Linked DNA regions of Variovorax paradoxus EPS. The protein of the gene in region 1 interacts with the protein of each later gene in a pairwise test. Links are inferred from orthologs where the notes say so. Each region holds a gene or a part of one and is shown on either strand. Other genes may lie near its edges.

Region 1 (9,136 bases):
TCCCCTGCCGACGCCGGCCGCGCTCGAAGCGGCATTGCGCGAAGCACTGGCTCCCACGCAGCTCGAAGTGATCGACGAAAGCGCCGCGCACGCAGGCCACACGGGCGCCAATGCGGAGGGCTACGGCACGCATTTCCGGGTGCGCATCGCCTCCCCGCTCTTCGAGGGGAAGCCTCGCGTGGCGCGACATCGCCTTGTGTATGATGCCCTCCAAGTTTTTATCGCACAGGGTCTGCACGCCATCGCCATCGAGGTGCTCTGAGTCGTCCGTACTGGTTGCACGGGGTTGCGCGCGGTCTTCGCCGCGATGCCCCAGTCCTCTTTCTTCCCCGTTTTGTTCGTCTCTCTCCGCTTTCTTTCACGCGCCTTTTCCTACACGCGCACTTTCTCCCCAGCCTGATATTCATTCCATGAAAAAACACATCTTGCAGGCCGTCGCGGCCGCAGCGCTGATCGGTGCCATTCCCATGGCGGCTCTGGCGCAGAACGCAGCCATCGTGAACGGCAAGCCGGTGCCCAAGGCCCGCATGGACGTTCTGGCGCAGCAACTGGCCGCCGCAGGCCGCCCGGTGACGCCGGAAATGCAAAGCCAGCTGCGCGAGGAAATCGTGGCCCGCGAAGTGTTCATGCAGGAAGCGCAGAAGCAAGGCCTGGACGCCAACGACGACTACAAGAATCAGCTCGAACTCGCCCGCCAGGCCATCCTGATCCGCGCGCTGTTCGACAACTACCGCAAGACCAACCCGGTCTCGGACGCCGACGTGAAGGCCGAGTACGACAAGTTCGTCGCAGCCAACGGCGGCAAGGAATACAAGGCCCGCCACATCCTGGTGGAGACCGAGGACCAGGCCAAGAAGATCATGGCCGACCTGAAGAAGGGCGCCAAGTTCGAAGACATCGCCAAGAAGCAGAGCAAGGATCCGGGATCGGGCGCCAACGGCGGCGACCTCGACTGGGCCAACCCCGCGAGCTTCGTGCCCGAGTTCTCGGAAGCGATGATCAAGCTGAAGAAGGGCGAGACCACGCCGGCGCCCATCAAGACGCAGTTCGGCTATCACATCATCCGCGTGGACGACATCCGCCAGGCGCAACTGCCGAAGCTGGAAGAAGTGAAGCCGCAGGTCACGCAGCAGCTGCAACAGCAGCGCCTGCAAAAGTACCAAGAGGAACTGCGCGCGAAGGCCAAGGTCGAGTAAGCCTCGCGCTTCTCTCCCCCATAAAAAAAACGGCCTGCGGGCCGTTTTTTTTATGGGGCTGCCGCAGCAGCCTTCAGGTGATCAACCCACCCACTTGCGCGCGTTGCGCCAGATCTGCATCCAGGGGCTCAGTTCGCTCCGGTCGCCCGGCGTCCAGCTCATCTGGATGTTGCGGAACACGCGCTCGGGGTGCGGCATCACGGCGGTGAAGCGGCCGTCGGGCGTGGTCACCGAGGTCAGGCCACCGGCGCTGCCGTTCGGGTTGAACGGGTACTGCTCGGTGGCGTTGCCGTGGTTGTCCACGAAGCGCATCGCCGCGATAGCCTTGGCTGCGTCGCCGCGGTGCTTGAAGTTCGCGTAGCCCTCGCCGTGCGCCACCGCGATCGGCAGGCGGCTGCCGGCCATGCCTGCGAAGAAGAGGCTCGGCGATTCGAGCACTTCGACCATCGACAGGCGCGCCTCGAAGCGCTCGCTCTGGTTGGTGGTGAAGCGCGGCCAGGCTTCGGCGCCGGGGATGATGTCGGCCAGCTCGGCGAACATCTGGCAGCCGTTGCACACGCCGAGGCCGAAGGTGTCTTCGCGTCCGAAGAAGGCCTTGAACTGCTCGGCCAGCTTCGGGTTGAAGGTGATGCTGCGCGCCCAGCCGGTGCCGGCGCCCAGCGTGTCGCCGTAGCTGAAGCCGCCACAGGCGACCACGCCCTTGAAGTTGGCGAGGTCCGCCCTGCCCGTCTGCAGGTCGGTCATGTGCACGTCGTAGGCCTCGAAGCCCGCTTCGGTGAACGCATAGGCCATCTCGACATGCGAGTTGACGCCCTGCTCGCGCAGGATCGCGACCTTGGGGCGCGACTGCAGGATGGCCGGCGCCGCAGGCTGCGCGTTCGGCAGGAACACATGCATGCCGGGGTCCGAAACTTCGCCAGCCGCGGCGTGCTCGGCATCGGCGCAGGCTGGGTTGTCGCGCTCGCGGGCGATCTTCCAACTCACCGAGTCCCACACCTGGTGCAGGTCGTGCAGCGACGCGCTGAACACCGACTTGGCATCGCGCCAGACTTCGAGCTTGCCCTTGCCCGCATCCATGGTGGAGCTGACCGGGCGCGTCTTGCCGACGAAATGGCTGTGCGCGCTGAGGCCATGCGCGCGCAGCACCTGCATCACGTCATTGCGCTCTGCCGTGCGCACCTGCAGCACCATGCCGAGCTCTTCGTTAAAGAGCGCCTTGAGCGTGAGCTCCTCGCGCCGCGCGCTGACCTGCTGCGCCCAGTTCTTGGCGTCGCCGGTTTCCATGCGGCTGTCGGAGATGCCGTCTCCTTCGGTGACCAGCATGTCCACGTTGAGCGCCACGCCGACGTGGCCGGCGAAGGCCATCTCGCAGGCGGTGGCAAACAGGCCGCCGTCGCTGCGGTCGTGCATCGCGAGGATCTTGCCGTCGGCGCGCAACGCGTTCACTGCATTGACCAGCGCCACGAGCTGGGCCGGGTCGTCCAGGTCAGGCACGGTGTCGCCGCTCTGGCCGAGCGCCTGCGAGAGGATGCTGCCGGCCATGCGGTGCTGGCCACGGCCCAGGTCGATAAGCACGAGCGTGGTGTCGGCTTCTTCTGCGTCCAGTTGCGGCGTGAGCGTGCCGCGCACGTCGGCCAGCGACGCGAAGGCGGTGACGATCAGGCTGACGGGCGAGGTGACCTTCTTGGCCTCGTCGCCGTCCTTCCACTGCGTGCGCATCGACAGCGAATCCTTGCCGACCGGAATCGACACGCCCAGCGCCGGGCACAGTTCCAGGCCCACGGCCTTGACGGTCTCGTACAGCGCGGCGTCTTCGCCGGGCTCGCCGCAGGCGGCCATCCAGTTGGCCGAGAGCTTGACGCGCGAGAGTTCGATCGGCGCGGCCAGCAGATTGGTGATGGCCTCGGCCACGGCCATACGGCCCGAGGCCGGCGCGTCGAGCGCGGCCAGCGGCGTGCGCTCGCCCATGCTCATGGCTTCGCCGGCGAAGCCCTTGTAGTCGGCCAGCGTCACGGCGCAATCGGCCACGGGCACCTGCCATGGGCCGACCATCTGGTCGCGGTGGGTCATGCCGCCCACGGTGCGGTCGCCGATGGTGATGAGGAAACGCTTGGAAGCGACGGTCGGGTGCGCGAGCACGTCGATGGCAGCCTTCTGCAGATCGACGCCCGTGAGGTCGAGCGGCTTGAAGGTGCGGGCGACGGTCTTCACGTCGCGGTGCATCTTGGGTGGCTTGCCGAGCAGCACTTCCATCGGCATGTCGACCGGCTGGACCGCTGCGCCTTCGTCGGCGACCAGCAGCTGGCGCTCTTCGGTCGCCACGCCGACCACCGAGAACGGGCAGCGCTCGCGCTCGCAGAAGGCCTTGAACTGTTCGAGCGAGTCCGGCGCGATGGCCAGCACGTAGCGCTCCTGGCTTTCGTTGCACCAGATTTCCTTCGGTGCCATGCCCGACTCTTCGAGCGGCACGGCGCGCAGGTCGAAGTGCGCGCCGCGGCCGGCGTCGTTGGTCAGCTCGGGGAAGGCATTGCTCAGGCCACCCGCGCCCACGTCGTGGATCGCCAGGATCGGGTTGGCCGCGCCCTGCTGCCAGCAGTGGTTGATGACCTCTTGCGCACGGCGCTCGATTTCGGGGTTGCCGCGCTGCACCGAGTCGAAGTCGAGCTCGGCCGCGTTGGCGCCGGTGGCCATCGAGCTGGCGGCACTGCCGCCCATGCCGATGCGCATGCCGGGGCCACCGAGCTGGATCAGCAGCGAGCCGGCGGGGAACTGGATCTTCTTGGTCTGGGTCGCATCGATGCTGCCAAGGCCGCCCGCGATCATGATGGGCTTGTGGTAGCCGCGCTGCACGGTGTCGAGGTCGCTCGTCACCGCCTGTTCGTATTCGCGGAAGTAGCCCAGCAAGTTGGGCCGGCCGAATTCATTGTTGAACGCGGCGCCGCCGAGCGGGCCCTCGGTCATGATCTGAAGCGGGCTCGCGATGTGCTCGGGCTTGCCGTAGTGGCCGTCTTCAGGCCAGAGCTTGGAGACGGTGAAGCCAGTCAGGCCCGCCTTGGGCTTGGAGCCGCGGCCGGTGGCGCCTTCGTCGCGGATCTCGCCGCCTGCGCCGGTCGAAGCACCGGGGAACGGGGAAATCGCGGTCGGGTGGTTGTGCGTCTCGACCTTCATCAGCACATGGCTCAGGGCGCTATTTTTCTGATAGCTCTGCGAACCGTCGGCCGGAGTGAATCGCTCGATGGTCGCGCCTTCCATCACCGAGGCGTTGTCCGCATAGGCGATGACCGTGTGCTGCGGGTTCTGTTTCTCGGTGTGGCGGATCATCGAGAACAGGCTCTGCGGCTGCGCCTTGCCGTCGATGGTGAACTGGGCGTTGAAGATCTTGTGGCGGCAGTGCTCGCTGTTGGCCTGCGCGAACATCATCAGTTCGACGTCGCTGGGGTTCCGGCCGAGGCGCGTGAAGGCTTCGACAAGGTAGTCGATCTCGTCCTCGGCCAGCGCCAGGCCGAAGCCGGTGTTGGCAGCGACCAGGGCCTCGCGGCCGCCGGCTTGCACATCGACCTGCGCCATCGGCTGGGCCGGCAGTTCGCTGAAAAGGCTGGCCGCCTGCTCGACGGTGGCGAGCACCGATTCGGTCATGCGGTCGTGCAGCGGGCCGGCCACGGCGGCGAGCGTGTCGCCTTCGATGACGGGCGTCTTGCCGATCAGCGGCGACTTGAGCTTCAGGTGGTATTGCGTGACCCGCTCGACCCGGCGCAGCGCCAGGCCGCAGTTGTGGGCGATGTCCGTGGCCTTGGAGGCCCAGGGCGACACGGTGCCCAGGCGCGGCGTGACGACCACCGAAGTGCCCGCCTTGGCCGGCGCCTCGAAGGGCTCGCCGTAGGTCAGCAGCGCGGCGAAGCGGTCACGGCCGGCCGCATCGAGTGCGGCATCGGTGACCACCAAGTGAACGAAACGGGCCGAAATGCCCTCGATGCGCGGCTCGATGGCCTGCAGCTTCGGCAGCAGTTGCCGCGCGCGGAAATCGCTGAGTGCGCTGCCGCCCTCGAACAGGGTTACGACGGGAAGGGCTTGAGGTGCGGGCTGCGTCACGGTCGATGTGGGGCCTCGGGGGCCGCGTTGGGAATCAAGAAATCGAGGGCGGATGGCCGCTGACTGGGGCCATCCGCGTTAACCCGGGATTTTAGGCCAACGCCGGGCCACCCCAAGCGGGCCGCGCCCTCGGGGGCAGCGGGAACACGAAGTGTCCCGCGTTGGGGGCAGGCTCGTTCTCCGATGGGATAATTCGGGCCATGAGCATTACCTACAAAGACGCTGCGGGCATCGAAGCCATGCGCGTCGCCTGCCGCCTTGCCTCCGAGGTGCTGGACTACCTCACGCCCCTCATCAAGCCCGGCATCACGACCAACGACGTGGACCGGCTCGCCGCCGAGTACATGGTCAAGCAGGGCACCACGTCGGCCACTGTGGGCTACATGGGCGCCAGCAGCGTGCCTTTTCCGAAGTCGCTCTGCACCTCGGTGAACCACGTGGTGTGCCATGGCATCCCGAACGACAAGCCCCTGAAGAAGGGCGACATCATGAATGTCGACGTCACCGTCATCAAGGACGGCTGGTTCGGCGACAACAGCCGCATGTACGTGATCGGCGACGCCTCCATCGCCGCAAAGCGCCTGTGCAGCATCACCTTCGAAGCCATGTGGCACGGCATCCTGCAGGTGCGCCCCGGTGCGCATCTCGGCGACGTGGGCCATGCGATCCAGAAGTTCGCCGAGGGCCAGGGCTTCTCGGTGGTGCGCGAGTTCTGCGGGCACGGCGTGGGCCAGCGTTTCCATGAAGAGCCCCAGGTGCTGCACTACGGCCGCCCGGGCACCATGGAAGAGCTCAAGCCCGGCATGATCTTCACGATCGAGCCGATGATCAACGCCGGCAAGCGCGACGTGAAGGAAGACTTCAAGGGCGGCCAGTACGACGGCTGGACCATCGTCACCCGCGACCATTCGCTGTCGGCCCAGTGGGAGCACACCGTGCTCGTCACCGAAACCGGCTACGAAGTGCTGACGCTCTCCGAAGGCAGCCCCCCGCTGCCCTCCTTCGTCACCTCGACAAAAACCTGACGCGCCGAAGCGCGCCCCCGCCGTGATCGAAGCAGCCAAGATCGATGTGGCGACGCTGCGCGAAGCCTATCGCGCGAAAAAGCTCGCCCTTTTCGACACCCTGCGCTTCGCACGCGCGCCCACCCGCAGCGTCCATACGGTGCTGCGCCAGCTCTCGGCGCTGGCCGACCAGACGCTGTGCAGCCTGTGGCAGGAAGCCAATTTCGGCGACTCGCTGACCCTGGCCGCCGTCGGCGGTTTCGGCCGCGGTGAGCTGTTCCCGTATTCCGACGTCGATGTCCTCCTGCTCCTGCCGCCCGAAGGCCACGAGAGCGAGATCGACCCGGCCCGCATCGAAGCCTTCATCGGCCACTGCTGGGACGCCGGGCTCGAAATCGGCTCCAGCGTGCGCACCGTCGAAGAGTGCCTGGCGGAGGCCGAGAAGGACGTCACCGTCCAGACCTCGCTGCTCGAAGCCCGGCTGATCGCGGGCAACAAGAAGCTCTTCGTCGCTTTCCGCCGCCGCTTCACGCGTGCCATCGATCCGCAGGCGTTCTTCGTGGCCAAGTCGCAGGAAATGCGGCACCGCCATCAGAAGTTCGACAACACGCCCTACGCGCTCGAACCCAACTGCAAGGAATCGCCCGGGGGCCTGCGCGACCTGCAGACCATCCTCTGGATGACCAAGGCCGCCGGCTACGGCAGCCGCTGGGACGACCTGGCCAAGAACGGCCTGGCCACCTCTTTCGAGGCGCAGCAGATCAAGCGCAACGAGGCGCTGCTCTCGCTGATTCGCGCCCGCCTGCACGTGATTGCCAACCGGCGCGAAGACCGCCTGGTGTTCGACTTGCAGACCGCCGTGGCTGCCAGCTTCGGCTACGAAAGCGAATCGCAGCGCAAGTCCAGCGAGGCGCTGATGCGCCGCTACTACTGGGCGGCCAAGGCCGTGTCGCAGCTCAACCAGATCCTGCTGCTCAACATCTCCGAGCGCCTGCAGCCCAGCGACGAGCAGCACACGCCGATCAACGAGCGCTTCTACGAGCGCGCCGGCCTCATCGAGATCGCGAGCGACGACCTCTACGAGCGCGAGCCGCATGCGGTGCTCGAGACCTTCCTGCTCTACCAGAAGACCATCGGCGTGAAGGGCCTGTCGGCGCGCACGCTGCGGGCGCTCTACAACGCGCGCCATGTGATGGACAGCAAGTTCCGCAACGACCCGGTCAACCACGAGACCTTCATGCGGATCCTGCTGCAGCCCTACGGCATCACGCATGCCTTCCGGCTGATGAACCAGACCTCGGTGCTCGGGCGCTACCTTCGCGTATTCCGCAGCATCGTGGGGCAGATGCAGCACGACCTGTTCCACGTGTACACAGTGGACCAGCACATCCTGATGGTGCTGCGCAACGTGCGGCGCTTCTTCATTGCCGAGCATGCGCACGAGTACCCGTTCTGCTCGCAGCTCGCGGCCGGCTGGGACAAGCCCTGGATCCTGTACGTGGCGGCCCTCTTCCACGACATCGCCAAGGGCCGCGGCGGCGACCATTCGACGCTCGGTGCGCGCGACGTGCAGCGCTTCTGCAAGCAGCACGGCATCGCGCGCGAAGACTCCAAGCTCATCGAATTCCTCGTGTCCGAGCACCTGGTGATGAGCCAGGTGGCCCAGAAGCAGGACCTGAGCGACCCCGAGGTGATCGGCGCCTTCGCCAAGCGCGTGGGCAACGAGCGCTACCTCACCGCGCTGTATCTGCTCACCATCGCCGACATCCGCGGCACCTCGCCGCGCGTATGGAATGCATGGAAAGGCAAGCTGCTCGAAGACCTGTACCGCTACACGCTGCGCGCCCTCGGCGGACGCATGCCCGACCCGGACGCCGAAGTCGAATCGCGCAAGCGCGAGGCGTTGGTGCAGCTCGCCCTGCATGCCCAGCGCTTCGAGGCGCACAAGGCGCTCTGGGACACGCTCGACGTCGGCTATTTCATGCGGCACGACGCCACCGAAATCGCCTGGCACGCCAAGCAGCTCTCGCGCTTCGTGCCGCCGCCGAACGTGCCGATCGACCCGAAGGCGCCGCCCATCGTGCGCGCGCACCTGTCGCCGGTGGGCGAAGGCCTGCAGGTGGTGGTCTACACGCCCGACCAGCCCGACCTGTTCGCGCGCATCTGCGGCTACTTCGACCAGTCGTCGTTCAGCATCCTGGATGCCAAGGTGCACACCACGAGCAACGGCTATGCGCTCGACACCTTCCAGGTCGTGACCACCTTCCTGCCCGACCACTACCGCGACCTCATCAGCATGGTGGAGTCGGGCCTCGCGCAGACGCTCACCGAAGCCGGCGCCCTGCCCCCGCCGAGCATGGGCCGGGTGTCGCGCCGGGTGCGGAGTTTCCCGATCAAGCCGCGCATCAGCCTCTTGCCCGACGACAAGGCGCAGCGCTGGCTGCTCAACATCTCGGCCAGCGACCGCGCGGGTCTTCTGTATTCGGTGGCGCGGGTGCTGGCGCGCCATCACCTCAATCTGCAGCTCGCCAAGGTCACGACCCTGGGCGAGCGGGTGGAAGACACCTTTCTGATCAGCGGCCCCGAGCTCCAGGGCCAGAAAACGCAGCTGGCCATCGAGAAGGACCTGATGGAAGCGCTGGCCTGAAAGCAGTCAACCGGGGTCGGCGTCGCCGCGTTTTCATCAACTTCTGCAAACAAAAAGATTCATTTTTGAGTCTTTGACCGTTCAGAATGGCCTTCATGGACCCCTTGCTGCTTCAGCTTTCCGACTCGGTTTCTTCCGCCAGGACCCTGGAGGATCTGACGCGTCCCATGCTCGAGATGCTCGAGGCCGTGAGCGGGCTG
Region 2 (9,024 bases), 690 kb from region 1 along the record:
GCGAGTATCAGGGGGGTGTTGCCGATCATGCTTTGCTTCTCCATTCGTTCGTTGTGACTTGTGGAGACGGACAGCATGGATCCTGCGCGCAACGCGTACGGGACCCAGGTTTTCCGTCGCGTTGCTTCCTCGAAGCTCGCTGCACCGAGGTGCGGAGCCGATTGGCCAACGGTTGCAATTTACAGGCAAAAACGCGGGTGCGTGCGACCGTGCGGTGACACGGAAAGTAAACTCAGGGTTTGTCCCGGTCTCCCCAATACTTTTCAACTACTCGAAAAACGTCATGTCCTTCGACAAAGTCTCCCCCGGCAAGAACGTCCCCGATGCCTTCAACGTCGTGATCGAAATCCCGATGAACGCCGACCCGATCAAGTACGAAGTCGACAAGGAATCCGGCGCGATCTTCGTGGACCGTTTCATGACGACGGCCATGTACTACCCCGCCAACTACGGCTACGTGCCGCAGACCCTGTCGGGCGACGGCGACCCGGTCGACGTGCTGGTGATCGCCCCTTACCCGCTGCTGCCGGGTGTGGTCGTGCCCTGCCGCCCCCTGGGCATTCTGATGATGGAAGACGAAGCCGGCGTCGACGGCAAGGTGCTCGCCGTGCCCACCGACAAGGTGCTGCCGATCTACAGCCACTGGAAATCGGTCGACGACGTGAACCCGATGCGCCTGAAGGCCATCAGCCACTTCTTCGAGCACTACAAGGACCTGGAAGCAGGCAAGTGGGTCAAGGTGCTGGGCTGGGAAGGCATCGATGCGGCCAAGAAGGAAGTCATCGACGGCATCGCCGCGTACAAGAAGTAACCCGGGTCTTCACTTCTCGAATTCGAACGGCGAGCGGCGCGGATCGCGCACATAGACGCCTTTCAGCGCGGGTGCGCATTCAGGCCCGTCGGCGACCGTGATGCGGTCGGCGGCGAACTGGAAGGTGCGGGTGCAACGCCCGCCGTCCGCTACCCTCAGGCGCTGCCCGGCTTCCAGAACGTTCCTGCCCTGCAGCAGCATGCTGCCGCGCGCGCTGGTCGCGCCGAAGGAGAACCGCCCATTGGCCCGTGTCGGGCATCTCGAGTTGGCGCTGGTAGAGCGCGGCCAAGGCCTCGTCCTGCCGCGAGAGGCCCGGGTCGGCGCAGATGGCTTTCTCGGTCGCGTTGCCGGCCTTGGTGCAATCGAAGCTTGCGGCCGAGGCGAGGCCGGCACTTGTGAGGCAGAGCGCCGCAAGGGCGAGACGAGTCGATGAGCGCATTCGGTTTCTCCTCGGAGTCGGGACTTTTCGGGTCCGGATGCTAGGAGAGGCGCCGCGCGCCGTCGATGTGCCAAACGGTCAAAGGCGCTATGCCCTTGGACAGAGGCTGCGCTTCAGCCGGCCTTGAACGGGCTGCGCTCGCCCAGATGGTCCATGTAGTTCTCGATGCCGGCCCCCTCGCGCTCGAGAAAGCGCTCGACCGCGTCCGAGAAGGCTGGGTGCGCGAGCCAGTGGGCGCTGGTGGTCTTCACCGGCATCAGCGCGCGCGCCATCTTGTGCTCGCCCTGGGCGCCGCCTTCGAAGCGCCGGGCGCCGTGCTCGATGCACCAGGCGAGGGGCTGGTAGTAGCAGGCCTCGAAGTGCAGGCAGTCGACGCGCTCCAGCGCGCCCCAGTAGCGGCCGTAGGCGACGAGTGGTTCGTCCGGCTGCGTGGAGAGCGCGATCAGGCTGGTCGCCATGGGCTTGCCATTGCGCTCGGCGACGAACAGCAGCCAGGCCTCGGGCAGGGTGTCGGCCATGCGCTGGAAGAAATCGCGCGTGAGGTAAGGCGGGTTGCCGTGCTCGCGATAGGTGCGTTCATAGCAGCGGTAGAAGAAATCCCAGTCGGTCTTCGAGATGTCCTTGCCACGGGACCAGCGGAAGCTCACGCCGGCCTCGGCGACCTTGCGGCGCTCTTGGCGGATCTTCTTGCGCTTGTCGTGGGCGAGGCTGGCGAGAAAAGCGTCGAAGTCGGGGTAGCCGGGCTGCTCCGGGGCGGAACGCTCCCCGTCGGACAGCGAGGGCACGTCGGGGATCGACGTGGGCACTGCATTCGTCCAATGGAACTGCACCGTGTTGCGCAGCATCAACCCGGCTTCGGTGCATGCGGCGATGTCCCCGTCGGCGCCGAACAGCAGGTGCAGGGAAGAAAGCCCTTCCTGCTTGCACCACGCAACCAGCGCCTGCACCAGCAGCGTGCGGCTCTGCGCATCGCGTGCCAGGAGGCGTGAGCCCGGCACCGGCGTGAACGGCACGGCGATGACGGCCTTGGGGTAATAAGCAAGCCCGTGCTGCTCATAGGCGTTGGCCCAGGCCCAGTCGAAGACGTACTCGCCGTAGGAATGGTCCTTGACGTAGACCGGGCAGGCGGCTTCGAGTTGCTTGCCGCGCCAGAGCGTGACGAACTGCGCCGTCCATCCGCTCGCGGGCGATGCACTGCCGCTTTCGTGCAGCGCCGCGAGGTATTCGTGGCGCATGAAAGGCGAGGGCTCGGCCTGCGCGGCGAGCAGCGCATTCCAGGCTTTCGGGCTCACGTCCGACGGTGACGCCAGAACCCGAATGACATAATCGTTCAAGCCTTTTTCTTCCTTCTGTATGACGCTCAAGCTCGCCATCGCGCAACTCAATTTTGTGGTGGGCGACGTCGACGGCAACGCAAGAAAGATTGTCGATGCCGCACGCGAATCCCATGCACAGGGTGCGCGTCTGCTCCTGACGCCCGAACTCTCGATTGCCGGCTACGCGGCGGAGGACCTGTTCCTGCGTCCCGCCTTCACCGAAGCCTGTGATGATGCCGTGAAAGGCATTGCCGCTGCGCTCGCCGATCTCAAAGACATGGTCGTGGTGGTGGGGCATCCGACCGGCGGCAGCCTTCGCAGCCGCTCCGTGGCGGTGCAGATGCGGCACAACGCAGCGAGCGTCATCAAGGAAGGCCGCATCCTCGATACCTACGCCAAACGCGAGCTGCCGAACTACCAGGTGTTCGACGAGCGCCGGTATTTCACGCCGGGGCAGGGCACCTGCGTGTTCGAGGCAGGCGGGGTTTCCGTCGGTCTGCTGATCTGCGAGGACGCCTGGTTCGACCAGCCGGCCGAGCTGGCACGTGCGGCCGGGGCCGAGGTGCTCGCCGTGATCAACGCCTCGCCCTATCACGTGGGCAAGGAGGGCGAGCGCGTCGCGCGCATGGCCGACCGGGCACATGCCGTGGGGCTTCCGTTGGTCTACGCGCACCTGGTCGGTGGGCAGGACGAGGTGGTGTTCGACGGCGCCTCCTTCGCGCTGCAGGCGGGCGGCGCACTCGCGATGCAGGTCGAGAGCTTCCAGGAGAAGTTGGTCTTCGCGCAGTTGGAGCGAACACCTGAAGGTGGCGTCGGCTTCGTAGTCGAGCCCGGTGCGGTGGCCGCCCCGCGCGACGCCGAAGCGCAACTGTGGGACGCCCTGGTGCTCGGCGTGCGCGACTACATCGGCAAGAACGGCTTCCCGAGCGCCATCCTGGGGCTCTCGGGTGGCATCGACTCCGCATTGGTGCTCGCCATTGCGGTCGATGCACTCGGCAAGGACAAGGTGCGCGCGGTGATGATGCCTTCGCCTTACACGGCCGACATCAGCTGGATCGATGCGCGCGAGATGGCGAACCGCCTGGGCGTGCGCTACGACGAGATATCGATCAAGCACACCTTCGAGTCCTTCAAGGGTGCCTTGGCCGAGGAATTCAAGGACCGCCCCGAAGACACGGCTGAGGAAAACATCCAGGCCCGCATCCGCGGCACGCTGCTGATGGCCTTGTCGAACAAGTTCGGGTCCATCGTGCTCACCACCGGCAACAAGAGCGAAATGGCCACCGGCTACTGCACGCTCTATGGCGACATGGCGGGCGGTTTCGCGGTCATCAAGGACCTGCTCAAGACCACGGTGTTCGCGCTCGCGCGCTGGCGCAACGCCCATGACCCGTACGGCACCGGCGCCGCGCCGATCCCCGATCGGATCATCACGCGCCCCCCGAGCGCCGAGCTTCGGCCCGATCAGACCGACCAGGACAGCCTGCCGCCCTACGACATCCTCGACGGCATCCTGGCACGCTACATGCAGGACGACGAGGGCATCGACGAGATCATTGCCGCGGGCTACGAACGCGCGGTGGTCGAGCGGGTCGCGCGGCTCATCAAGGTCAATGAATACAAACGGCGCCAGGCGCCAGTAGGAATCCGGGTCACCCACCGAAGCTTCGGCAAGGATTGGCGTTACCCTATCACCAGCAAATTCAACGAAACCGCCGGAGCACGAAAACCATGAAGCAGATCACCGCCATCGTCAAACCCTTCAAGCTCGAGGACGTGCGCGAGGCCTTGGCCGAAGTGGGCGTTACCGGCCTGACCGTGACCGAGGTCAAGGGCTTCGGCCGTCAGAAGGGCCATACCGAGCTCTACCGCGGCGCCGAATACGTGGTCGACTTCCTGCCCAAGATGAAGGTCGAAGTGGTCGTCAACGAGGGCGACGTGGAGCGCTGCATCGAGGCCATCGTCAATTCGGCGCGCACCGGGAAGATCGGCGACGGCAAGATCTTCGTGACCGCCGTGGAGCGCATCGTGCGCATCCGTACCGGCGAAGAAAACGAGAACGCCGTCTGAAGCAAAAAAGCCCCGTTGACCGGGGCTTTTTCTTTCGAGACGGGCGTCAGAGGTTTTCCGACAGCCTGTCTTCGCGTGGATGCAGCGGCACTTCGGCGCGCAGTGCCGTGAGCAGTTCGGTGGCGTCGGTGCCGGTGCGGATCAGCGTCATCTGCCAGTCGCCCATGAAGCCTTCCCGCACGCTGTGCGCGAGGAAGCCCAGCAGGCCGTCGTAGTAGCCAGCGGTGTTGAGAATGCCGGTCGGCTTGTCGTGATAGCCGAGCTGGCGCCAGGTCCAGATCTCGAACAGTTCCTCGAAGGTGCCGATTCCCCCCGGCAGGGCGATGAAGGCATCGGCACGCTCGCCCATCATCGCCTTGCGCTCGTGCATGGTGTCCACCACGTGCAGTTCGTCGCAGAGGGGGTTGGCCAGTTCCTTGTCGACGAGGGCCTTGGGGATGATGCCGACGACGCGACCGCCGGCCAGACGGGTGGCTTCGGCCACCGTGCCCATCAGGCCGGTGCGGCCGCCACCGTAGACCAGTTGGCCGCCATGCTGGCCAATCCACTGGCCGACAGCCTTGGCCGCCTCGGAAAACTCGGGGCGCTCGCCAGGACGCGAGCCGCAATACACACAGATCGAAAATTCAGGATTCATCCCGCCATCATGCCTCGGGACGCTGGCCAGCTCATGACACGAAGCGCGTCCACAATGCCGCCGCCCAGATGCCGCTGCACAGCGTGAGCGACAGCAAAACCGCGGCGCTGCCCATGTCCTTGGCGCGCTTGGAGAGGTCGTGCCATTCGGGGCCGATGCGGTCGATGGCGGCCTCGACGGCGGTATTGAGCAACTCCACGATCATCACCAGGATGGCGCTGCCGGCAAGCAGTGCCACCTCGACCCAGCTGCGGCCGAGCCAGAAAGCGGCCGGGATCATCACGATCGACAGGATCGCTTCCTGCCGGAAGGCGGGTTCGCTCCAGCCGGCGCGAAGCCCGTGCAGCGAGATCAGCGTGGCATGAAAGACGCGCTCGAAGCCCTTGCGGGCCTTTTGTGGATTGACGGCGGGGTCGGGAAGCTCGGGCAGGGCACTCATCGGCGGCTCATGGGCTTGGAGGTGATGAGCCGCGTACCGGCCCAGGCGTCGTGCCAGAACTGGCGCTCAGGGTGAAAACGGGCGAGAACCGCCCAGACAGCGACCCAGCCGAAGATCAGGACGGTCGATTCGCCGCCAGACAGCTTGAAAGGCGCGATCGCGGCGAGTGGCGGCAGGAACCAGATCCAGCTCAGGAGGTAGCGAGCCAAAGCTCGGCGCTGGCTGACGGGCTGGCCGTGGATGTCGACGATGCGGATGTTCCAGGTCTTCATCGCGAGCGTTTGGCCCTTGGCCCAGAACCAGACGAAGTACACGCCGAACACCACGAAGAGGAACGCCTGGAACAGGTGTCGGCGCGAATCCATGGCGTCGCGCATCTGGCCCAGCGTGCTGAACAGCCAACCCGAGACGAACACGACCGCGAACAGCAGCATGCCTTCGTAGAGCCAGCAGGCCATCCGGCGCCACAGGCCGGGAACCGTCGAAGCAAGAGCGCCGTTTGCCGGTGCGTCGGGCGAGGCAGGCTGATCGGGCCCCGACGCCTCGGGAGAACTGGAAACCATCGAAGCCTTGCTTGGTATCAGGGAGCGGAGGGAAGCTGCTCGGCCGCCGCAGGCGTCGGCGCCGGGACCTGAGCCTCGGCGGGAACCGGCGGCGATGTGACGTTGGCGGTAGCTGGCGCCGCGGCAGGCGCAGTGCTCGTGGCAGCAGGCATCCGCTCCAACGGGGTCGTCACAAGGATGGCCGCGGCGGGCATGGACGATGGGGTCGGCGGTGCCAAAACGATCCTGGGCGTGTGTTGGCCGGGCGGCGTGACGGCGGGCACCGGTACGAGCTTTTGCGACGAGACGGGGCGCACGGGAATGGCCGCACCGCGCGGCTTGGCCGGTGCGCGCTCGGCGAGCTTGCGCTTTTCTTCCTCGCTCAAGGCCTGGTATTGCTCCCACTTGGCCTTGCGCTCGTCGGCCGGCAGGCGTTTGACCTCGGCGAAGTTCAGGCGCGCCTGGGCCCGCTGCTGATTGCTCAGGGCGGCCCACTCGATCATGCGGCTGTGCAGGGTGACTTGATCATCCGTCGACATGGTCGCGAAGTTTCGTGACAGTGCCAGCCACTTGCGTTTTTGCCCGGTGTTCATCGTGGTCCAGTGCGAGACCAGGGGCTTGAGGGCCAGTTGCTGTTCGGCGGTGAGCTCGCTCCAGAGCGGCTTGGTTGCAGGAACTGTCTTGATGGCGCCGGCTGCCGCGGAGTTTGCAACACCTGTCTGTCCAGCCTTGTTGACCTCGGAGGGCGGCTGGGCGGAGGCAAGCGTCAGGCTGAAGGCCGCGACGGCGAGCGCGCCCGCCCAAACGGATGCGCCCGCCGTGAGCGGGCGCAAGAGACGGGGGGTGTTCGCGCTGGAATTGGAACGGCGTCGCATTCGGTCGGGGAGGGTCAGTCGGAGGCGCCGTCGGCCTTCAGGAATTGGGCGAAGCCCGGGTCGGTGTAGGCGGCCGGGGGCAGGTCGCCGGTGAGGAGGGCGGAGTCAACTTCGGCCAGCTCGCTGACGCGGTCGTCGTCCTGCATCACGCTGATGGTGATGAGGCCGGCCACGAGGGCAATCAACGGAACCACCGACCCGATGCGGGTCCACCAGCCACCGCCGAGCGTGAGCGCGTGGCCGGACTGCACCACTTCCGGCGCAGTTCGCAATTGCGGTGCTTGCTTGCGTGCGGCCACGGCCTGCGCACGCGCAACGCGCAACCGTTCGCCGATGTCGTGCGAGAGCTCTTGGTTGCCGTCGGAGAGCCGGGCAGCCAGGCGCTGACCGAACTGATCTTCGGCGGCGTTAAAAGAAGTTGGAACCTTAGTGTTCATAGCGATATTCCCTTGGCCTTGAGCGCCTTGCTCAGAGCGTGGACGGCTCGCGAGCAATGGGTTTTGACGCTGCCCTCGGAGCAGCCCATCGCAGCGGCCGTCTCTGCGACGTCCATTTCCTCCCAGTAACGCATCAGGAAAGCCTCGCGTTGACGGCCGGGCAATGCAGCGATCTGTTCCTCGATCTCGTGGAAGACCTGGGCGCGGCGGGTGGTGTCTTCGGCGCTTTCCGTTTCTCTGGAGTCTGTTGGCGAGACGAAGTTCTCCAGAAGATCGAAATCTCCGTCGTCGTCGACCGAGTCGAAATCGCTCAGATTCGAGAACAGCGCGCGGCGGGTTTTCTGGCGGCGGAACCAGTCGAGCGTGCAGTTCGACAGGATGCGCTGGAACAGCATCGGCAGTTCGTTGGCCGGCTTGTCGCCATAGTGCTGCGCCAGCTTCATCATGCTGTCCTGCACGATGTCGAGCGCCGCTTCTTCGTCCCGCACGTGGTAGACCGAGCGCTTGAAAGCGCGTCGTTCGACGCTTTTCAGGAAGTCGGAGAGTTCTTGTTCAGTGGCCAAGCGAGAGGGGGCGCGCAAAGGCGCGCCGCGTGGGAGGGGATGTCTAGCGAACGCTTATGTTTTCCGCCGCGGATTATGCCCCGATGCCTTTACAAGCCACCTGAAGCGAATCTGAACCGCCGGGTAATGTCATAATCCGCGCTGCAAGTCAAAAGGCAAACGGGTCAAGGTCCGGCGGAACATCAGTCCGCTCATGGCTATGGCCTCAAGTCCTGGCGCGACCCCACAAGGGTTGGCAAGGGGCACCCAAGGTTTTTCGTTCCCGAAAAAACACAAAGGTTGATCATGGAAATCTCGAAGGCGGAGATCATCTCCGCAGCAGCCGCGTCTTCTGGCGCCGGCAACCCAACGCAAGAACTCATGGGCGCTGAAGTGCTGGTCAAGGCACTGCAGGCCGAAGGCGTCCAGTACATCTGGGGCTACCCTGGCGGCGCGGTTCTGTACATCTACGACGCGTTCTACAAGCAAGACACCATCCAGCACGTTCTGGTGCGCCACGAGCAGGCAGCCGTGCACGCGGCCGACGGCTATGCACGCGCCACCGGCGAAGTCGGCGTGGCACTGGTCACCTCGGGTCCCGGCCTGACCAACGCGGTCACCGGCATCGCCACGGCGTACATGGACTCCATCCCGATGGTGATCATCTCGGGCCAGGTACCCACCGCTGCCATTGGCCTCGATGCCTTCCAGGAATGCGACACGGTCGGCATCACCCGCCCCATCGTCAAGCACAACTTCCTCGTCAAGGATCCCAAGGATCTGGCCATGACGATGAAGAAGGCCTTCCACATCGCGCGCAGTGGCCGTCCCGGCCCCGTGGTGGTGGACGTGCCCAAGGACGTTTCCTTCAAGAAGACGCCCTACGCCGGCTATCCCGACAAGGTCGAGATGCGCT

What was found.
Region 2: the proteins of VARPA_RS15965 (region 1) and VARPA_RS12745 interact in binary tests that used the Escherichia coli proteins (3 or more experiments, as listed by UniProt). The link is inferred for Variovorax paradoxus EPS from one-to-one orthologs.

The regions. Positions count from the first base shown.
Region 1 is NC_014931.1:3,438,740-3,447,875, forward strand. Bases 6,026-9,136 are described here. They hold VARPA_RS15965 ([protein-PII] uridylyltransferase), read left to right. Parts: upstream 6,026-6,332; coding sequence 6,333-8,936; downstream 8,937-9,136. Other genes in these bases: map (type I methionyl aminopeptidase), read left to right, coding at 6,026-6,310; VARPA_RS15970 (sensor domain-containing diguanylate cyclase), read left to right, coding at 9,032-9,136. Outside these bases: VARPA_RS15945 (BolA family protein), read left to right, coding at 1-262; VARPA_RS15950 (peptidylprolyl isomerase), read left to right, coding at 411-1,196; purL (phosphoribosylformylglycinamidine synthase), read right to left, coding at 1,278-5,285; more of map, read left to right, coding at 5,486-6,025.
Region 2 is NC_014931.1:2,755,193-2,764,216, forward strand. What follows is about bases 2,968-5,966. They hold VARPA_RS12745 (P-II family nitrogen regulator), read left to right. Parts: upstream 2,968-4,297; coding sequence 4,298-4,636; downstream 4,637-5,966. Other genes in these bases: VARPA_RS12740 (NAD+ synthase), read left to right, coding at 2,968-4,301; VARPA_RS12750 (TIGR00730 family Rossman fold protein), read right to left, coding at 4,683-5,273; VARPA_RS12755 (diacylglycerol kinase), read right to left, coding at 5,305-5,712; VARPA_RS12760 (RDD family protein), read right to left, coding at 5,709-5,966. Outside these bases: VARPA_RS12720 (sodium-translocating pyrophosphatase), read right to left, coding at 1-29; ppa (inorganic diphosphatase), read left to right, coding at 284-811; VARPA_RS30180 (hypothetical protein), read right to left, coding at 821-1,012; VARPA_RS12735 (GNAT family N-acetyltransferase), read right to left, coding at 1,364-2,584; more of VARPA_RS12740, read left to right, coding at 2,604-2,967; more of VARPA_RS12760, read right to left, coding at 5,967-6,275; VARPA_RS12765 (DUF3106 domain-containing protein), read right to left, coding at 6,293-7,129; VARPA_RS12770 (DUF3619 family protein), read right to left, coding at 7,144-7,566; VARPA_RS12775 (RNA polymerase sigma factor), read right to left, coding at 7,563-8,129; VARPA_RS12780 (acetolactate synthase 3 catalytic subunit), read left to right, coding at 8,415-9,024. UniProt on the Escherichia coli protein: P-II indirectly controls the transcription of the glutamine synthetase gene (glnA). P-II prevents NR-II-catalyzed conversion of NR-I to NR-I-phosphate, the transcriptional activator of GlnA. When P-II is uridylylated to P-II-UMP, these events are reversed.